Magnetococcus sp. PR-3: one gene and its partner. The protein of the gene in region 1 interacts with the protein of each later gene in a pairwise test. Links are inferred from orthologs where the notes say so. Each region holds a gene or a part of one and is shown on either strand. Other genes may lie near its edges.

What was found.
Region 2: the proteins of lysA (region 1) and V5T57_RS04410 interact in binary tests that used the Escherichia coli proteins (3 or more experiments, as listed by UniProt). The link is inferred for Magnetococcus sp. PR-3 from one-to-one orthologs.

The regions. Positions count from the first base shown.
Region 1 is NZ_JBAHUQ010000044.1:29,859-33,159, reverse strand. Bases 197-3,169 are described here. They hold lysA (diaminopimelate decarboxylase), read left to right. Parts: upstream 197-1,041; coding sequence 1,042-2,298; downstream 2,299-3,169. Other genes in these bases: dapF (diaminopimelate epimerase), read left to right, coding at 2,304-3,131; lptM (LPS translocon maturation chaperone LptM), read left to right, coding at 797-913; argH (argininosuccinate lyase), read left to right, coding at 197-504. In the rest of the region: more of argH, read left to right, coding at 1-196. UniProt on the Escherichia coli protein: Specifically catalyzes the decarboxylation of meso-diaminopimelate (meso-DAP) to L-lysine. Is not active against the DD- or LL-isomers of diaminopimelate.
Region 2 is NZ_JBAHUQ010000004.1:98,837-101,919, reverse strand. What follows is about bases 42-2,796. They hold V5T57_RS04410 (response regulator transcription factor), read left to right. Parts: upstream 42-948; coding sequence 949-1,644; downstream 1,645-2,796. Other genes in these bases: V5T57_RS04405 (ATP-binding protein), read left to right, coding at 1,646-2,796; V5T57_RS04415 (EF-hand domain-containing protein), read right to left, coding at 42-193. In the rest of the region: more of V5T57_RS04415, read right to left, coding at 1-41; more of V5T57_RS04405, read left to right, coding at 2,797-3,043; V5T57_RS04400 (efflux RND transporter periplasmic adaptor subunit), read left to right, coding at 3,077-3,083. UniProt on the Escherichia coli protein: Response regulator member of the two-component regulatory system CpxA/CpxR which responds to envelope stress response by activating expression of downstream genes including cpxP, degP, dsbA and ppiA.

The DNA of each region.
Region 1 (3,301 bases):
CTTGTACGGGGCAAGGTGGGGCGTGTTTATGGGGCGCTGACCGGGGTTTTGACCCTCATGAAGGGTCTACCCTTGGCCTATAACCGGGACATGCAGGAGGACAAGGAGGCGGTCTTTGATGCGGTAGATACCGTGCGCGCCTGCTTGCGTGTTTTTGGGGATATGGTTCCAGGCATGGAACCTCAGGTTGAGAAGATGCGTACCACAGCTGGGGCGGGTTTTGCCACAGCGACAGATTTGGCGGACTATCTGGTCCGTAAACAGATCCCCTTCCGTGAAGCCCATGAGATTGTGGGTACCATCGTCCGTGTGGCGGAAGATAAAGGGGTAGATTTGGATGGGCTGACCTTGGCGGATCTACAGTCTGTGGATGGCCGGATTGAGTCGGATGTCACGGGGGTCTTGTCGGTAGAGGCCTCGGTTAATGCCCGTCAGGCCATCGGGGGTACGGCTGTAGAGACAGTGCGCCAAGCCATTGCCAAGGCCAAGATCGCACTGGGCTAAGCGCCTTCTATACTTCAAATGATGATGGGGGAGGCTGGGTAGAGATGACCTGGTCTCCCCCTTGGTCTTCTGTTCTAGGCTCTTTTTTTGTGGGATGAAAAGCCCATTTTTGGGTGTGATTCATAACCGGATGGTATGGGTGGAACGCCTAACTTTATCCTGGGTCTCTTTTTAGGATGGCCTAAGATCTGCTGTTTAGAGCCACGGTTTCCATGCCTGCGCTCTGGACCCACACCCACAAAACAACGTATAACAGAGCTTTAGGATCCAGATTTTTTTGGGAGAATAGACCATGCGTACCTTACTGGTTGCTGTGATCACCCTGTTTGTACTCTCTGGCTGTGGCTATAAGGGCGATCTCTATATGCCGGATGAGAAACCTGGTAGCAAAAAAGAGAAGAAGTACTAATTCGATTGGCGGTATCTGCCTCTTCCACGCAGACCTGTGTATATGGCGCAGGATATCTCCTTCCCTGTTCAAAAGATCATTCCGTCGCTACAATCGGGCGGCGTTTAACCCATAGTGGGCTTTAGGTTATGGATTATTTTCACTATCAGGATGACCAGCTTTTCTGTGAAGAGGTAGACCTGGAAGAGGTTGCCCGTTCAGTGGGTACCCCTTTTTACTGCTACTCCGAGCGCACCCTGTTACACCATCTTAAGGTGTTTCAGCAGGCCTTTGCGGGGAGTGATAGCCTGATCTGTTATTCGGTCAAGGCCAACAGTAATCTGGCCGTTCTTCATGCATTGGCCAAGCAGGGGGCTGGTTTTGATATTGTCTCCGGTGGTGAGCTGGAGCGGGTGCAGCGGGTGGGTTGTCCTGGTGAGCGTATTGTATTTTCCGGTGTGGGTAAGAGCCATGCGGAGATCCAGGCGGCGCTGAGCTATGGTGTTCGCATGTTTAATGTGGAGTCCATACCCGAACTACAGCGCATTCAAGAGGTGGCTTTGGCCATGGATGTGGCAGCACCGGTGACCCTGCGTATTAACCCGGATGTCGACCCTAAGACCCACCCTTACATCTCAACAGGGCTTAAGCGCAACAAGTTTGGTATCCCCTTTGAGGAAGCTGTCGCGGCTTACCAACAAGCGCAGGATATGAGTCATGTGGAGGTGGTGGGGCTGGATTGTCATATCGGTTCCCAGCTGACCGAGCTCTCCCCTTTTGTGGATGCCCTAAAGCGGGTGATGGTGCTGATCCATGCGTTGAAAGATCATGGCATAGAGATTCGCAATCTGGATCTTGGGGGGGGGTTGGGTATTCCCTATGAGGATGGTGAGGCTCCACCCAGCCCAGCAGATCTGGCAACCGCTTTGCTGAAGCAGTTAGATGGTATGCCTGTGACGGTTATCCTGGAGCCTGGACGGGCGATTGCGGGCAATGCTGGGGTGCTGGTAACCCGTGTGGAGTATGTTAAAAAAGGGGAAGAGCGCCACTTTGTCATTACCGATGCCGGGATGAATGATCTACTGCGTCCCGCCATTTACGATGCATACCATGGGGTGATCCCCGTGCAACGTAAATTTGACCGGGAAGAGCAGGTGGTGGATGTGGTAGGCCCCATTTGTGAAACTGGTGACTTTTTTGCCAGGGATCGCTATTTGACAGAGGTCTACCAGGATGAGCTGCTTGCGGTACGCTCAGCTGGGGCCTATGGTTTTGTCATGAGCAGTAACTACAATACACGTCCCCGTGTGGCTGAGGTAATGGTCCGCGGTGATCAGTTTGCTGTGGTACGTAAACGTGAGACGGTGGATCAGCTGCTGGCCAATGAATCATTTTTTGAGGATTGAGTGCCGTGGCTGAACGCTTTGTAAAAATGCATGGTTTGGGTAACGATTTTGTGGTGCTGGATCACATGGATACCCCCCGTGAGCTGACGGCTCAGGAGGCTGCGTTCTGGGCGGATCGCCGTCATGGGGTTGGGTGTGATCAGGTGGTACAGTTACTACCCAGTGAGGGGGGGGTGGATGCACAAATGCGTATCTATAACCCCGATGGTTCCCAGGCTGAGATGTGTGGAAATGCCATGCGCTGTGTGGGGCTTTACCTGCGTGAGCATCGGCAGATGGCCTCCGAGTTAGCGGTAGAGACCCTGGCTGGTGTTATCCGCCCCTGTGTGAACTCCCAAGCTGCGATTACGGTGGATATGGGGCGCCCCCATTGGCAGGGCCGTACCATTCCGGTGGATCGGGATGATGAAATGGTGGCTGTGGATGTGGTGGTGGGTGGAGCCACATACACGATGACGGCCCTTTCCATGGGTAACCCCCATACGGTAGTGCGTGTGGCGGATGTTGAACATTTTGATCTGGCCACCATCGGTCCCCAGGTGGAGCATCATGCACTGTTTCCCAACCGCATAAATTTTGAGGTGGTTCAGGTCTTAAGCCGGGACCGGATCCGTATGCGGGTGTGGGAGCGTGGGGCAGGTATTACGCCCGCCTGTGGCACAGGTGCGTGTGCGGCTGCGGTCGCCTGTATGCGCCAAGGTTGGGTGGATCGTGAGTGTACGGTGGTTCTGGATGGGGGAGAACTACAGATCACCTGGCTGGAGAGTGACCGAGTGATGATGACTGGGCCTGCCACGGAGGTTTTCCGGGGTGAACTGGTGGTCGAGCTGTAGTTTTTTTGAGTATTTTGGAGGTCAGGATGACCACCATAGGTGGTCCGTTGTTCGTTAAAACAGGTCTGTGCTGGTGTGGAACAGTCATAGATGATGTGAGCAGCTGACACGGTGGTTGAAGTGAGTGGGGAATTGGGAATCTGCAATGGTTCCATCTGTAGTATGGATGG
Region 2 (3,083 bases), on another replicon or contig:
CACTGTCGCTGTCGGCATCACTAAAATGATCTGCCATGGGACCCTTGGCCTCTTCAACACCAATGGTCCCGTTACCGTCCTGGTCCAGCTTACTAATAATATCTTCTGCTTTGGGAGGTCCTCCCATCTGATCCATACGGCCCATACCACCCCCACGGCTCATACCGTTGGATTGGCCCATTTGGCTCATCATTGGATTCATTCCACTCATTGAAAACATGATTTTCACCTCTTCGATGAACGATTTCCCATCAGGAAATCTAAAATAATGACAGTGTTTACTGTCCAAAAATGAAAAGGCGTGAAGGTGAGTTGTCCATCGGGGTGGGATGGAAGCGTTTATACCATTTCACCGATCATGCCAATTCATATTTTCTTTATTTTCTTGCACTTACACACATCTCACATACGATCCGGCAATTTCTACCGTGTGGCCAGCTAGGCAACAATTTCCGGTAGGAAAGGACCAGAAAAGAAAAGAGGATGCCGTTCGGTAAAAAACGACACCCTCCCATGAAAAAGCTCATGCAATCGGCATTAGCCATTCTTCAATGGCCGTCAGCGCGAACGCTCCCACCCCTGGGACACCCATCGCCACACTTTTTCATGCACCATATGCTTTACTGCATCCCACTAGGAAAAGTTTAGGTCAAAAAAAGGGATCTCTTTAGAAAGCGACCCCTCTTTCGTCACTTTTTAGCCCAAGCAGCATGCCATCAACCCAGCCTGACACCACACATTCCACCCTTGGTAAAACAGCACCACACTTTTTTCATACCCAAACGGTACTGAGGATGCGTTTCCAAAAGGCGTAATGTGAAGATTAAGGTACTCTTGGTCCATGTAAAGGTGGGCAGGATAAGTGTAAAGATATGTCAGGAGCCTTTGCACAGCGTTGCAAATAGAAAAGAATGGTGCATCGATCCCATACCCACAGGAAACGTTACCATGAGCCGCATTCTCCTTATCGACGATGATAAAAAACTCTGTTCTATGCTGGCAGAATACCTTCACGATGAAGGGTTTGAGTGCCACATGGCCCATGACGGACCCAGTGCTCTGGAAAAAGCAATGACAGGCGCCTACGCCGCCCTGGTGCTGGATGTCATGCTGCCGGGTCTTAACGGGTTTGATGTTCTCCGTCAGTTACGCCCCCACAGCCACGTACCGGTTATTATGCTTACGGCTCGGGGGGATGAGACCGACAGCATCATCGGCTTAGAGATTGGTGCGGATGACTATTTGGCCAAGCCCTGCAGCCCCAGAGTTTTAGTCGCTCGGCTACGCGCCCTACTGCGCCGTTCCCATGGCAGCATTGAACCCCTCCTTGCGACCCAAACTCAGGGGGATCTTACCCTTAACCCCCAAGCTCGCCGGGTTAGCTTGGCGGGGCAGCCTGTTGAACTAACCTCTGCTGAGTTCAATATTTTACAACAGCTTTTACACCAAGCGGGTCAAGTGGTCGATAAGGATCAGCTCTCGCTACAGGGGTTGGGACGTAAACATATGGCCTATGATCGCAGTGTGGATATGCACATCAGCTCCCTGCGTAAAAAGCTGGGCAACCATGCAGATGGCACCCAACGCATCCATACCGTTCGAGGGGCTGGCTATCTCTACGCCAAAGCTGAAGGTATACACTGACGTGCGTATTTTCCTTAAACTCTTTATTGGCTTTTGGTTAACCCTGCTCTTAATGGGCGGCATGACCGCTTGGTTGGCTTTTCAGATCCGGGGGGATGTTGAAAATCGCTTTCATGATCAAATGGATCAACTGGCCAAAGCCCGCATGGAATTAGGACACACATTGGCGTTCCAAGGGGTTGAGGCTTTTAAAGATGAACTAGAACAGCACCCTATGAATCCATGGATCTATGCTATAACCTCCCATAAACAGGATATATTGGAGCGCGATATCCCGCATTTTGTACAGCGCTTTATTCTCCATCGCTGGAAGCCCGAACAAGCCTATAAGCGCTATGATGCGACCAAGATACAAGCACAAACCCCGGCTCTGGAACGTATTCGCCTGCAAGAACACCCCATACCCCCACCCATCATCTGGTATATCCTCAGCCCTAAGCAACAGGTATATGGCTTAATCGTCTCACCTAGGCGACCGCACATCTCCCACATTTTAAAGGAGAACCGTTGGGTTCTGTTTGGCATAGCTCTGTATAGCTTGATCGCGGTCCTACTGCTCACCCTGCACTTTACCGGCCCTATCCGACGCTTGAAGATGGCAGCCGTTAAACTGGCAGAAGGGGATCTACAAGCCAGGTGCCACCCGCCTGGGCTGCGTATTCCTGATGAGCTAAGCCTATTGGTTGATCACTTCAACCATATGGCTGAACGTCTAGAAGCACTGTTTGATGGGCAAAAACGCCTTATGATCGATATCTCTCATGAACTACGCTCGCCATTGGCCCGTATGGGAGTAGCTCTGGAGCTGGCCAGCCGGAGACCCCATGATGAAAAAAATCTGACCATTGTAACGCGGGAAATGGAGCGGCTGGATCGTTTAATCCATGAGATCCTAACTTTGTCACGCCCCCAAGCCGGTACACCCATGGCGTTAGAGGGGTTGGTAGACCTGCACGGCTTACTCACCAGCATTGGCCAGGATGTCACTTTAGAAGGCACCCCCACGGGGCGCCGCGTGACCCTGACCAGCCCCGGTGAGCTCTTGGTCAAAGCCAACCCAGAGGCCCTGCACTCAGCGGTAGAAAATGTCATGCGCAATGCTCTGCGACATACACCGGAAGGGCATACCGTGGAACTGACACTGCGCCAGCACGATCAAAAGGCCGTGATCACCATTAGGGATTTTGGCAAAGGGGTCTCTGAAGAGGCTTTGCAGAAAATTTTCAAACCATTCTTTCGTATGAGTGAAGCCCGAGAGCGGGAGAGTGGTGGCTATGGTTTAGGGTTGGCCATTGCCCAACGTATTATGGGTGAACACCAGGGTACCATCGCCGCCCATAACCATGAACAAGGCGGGCTTGTTGTTACCCTGACCCTACCCTTATCACCAACTGCGTAAAGCGCCATAAATTACTAAACTGGAGTCCAATCCATGCCTA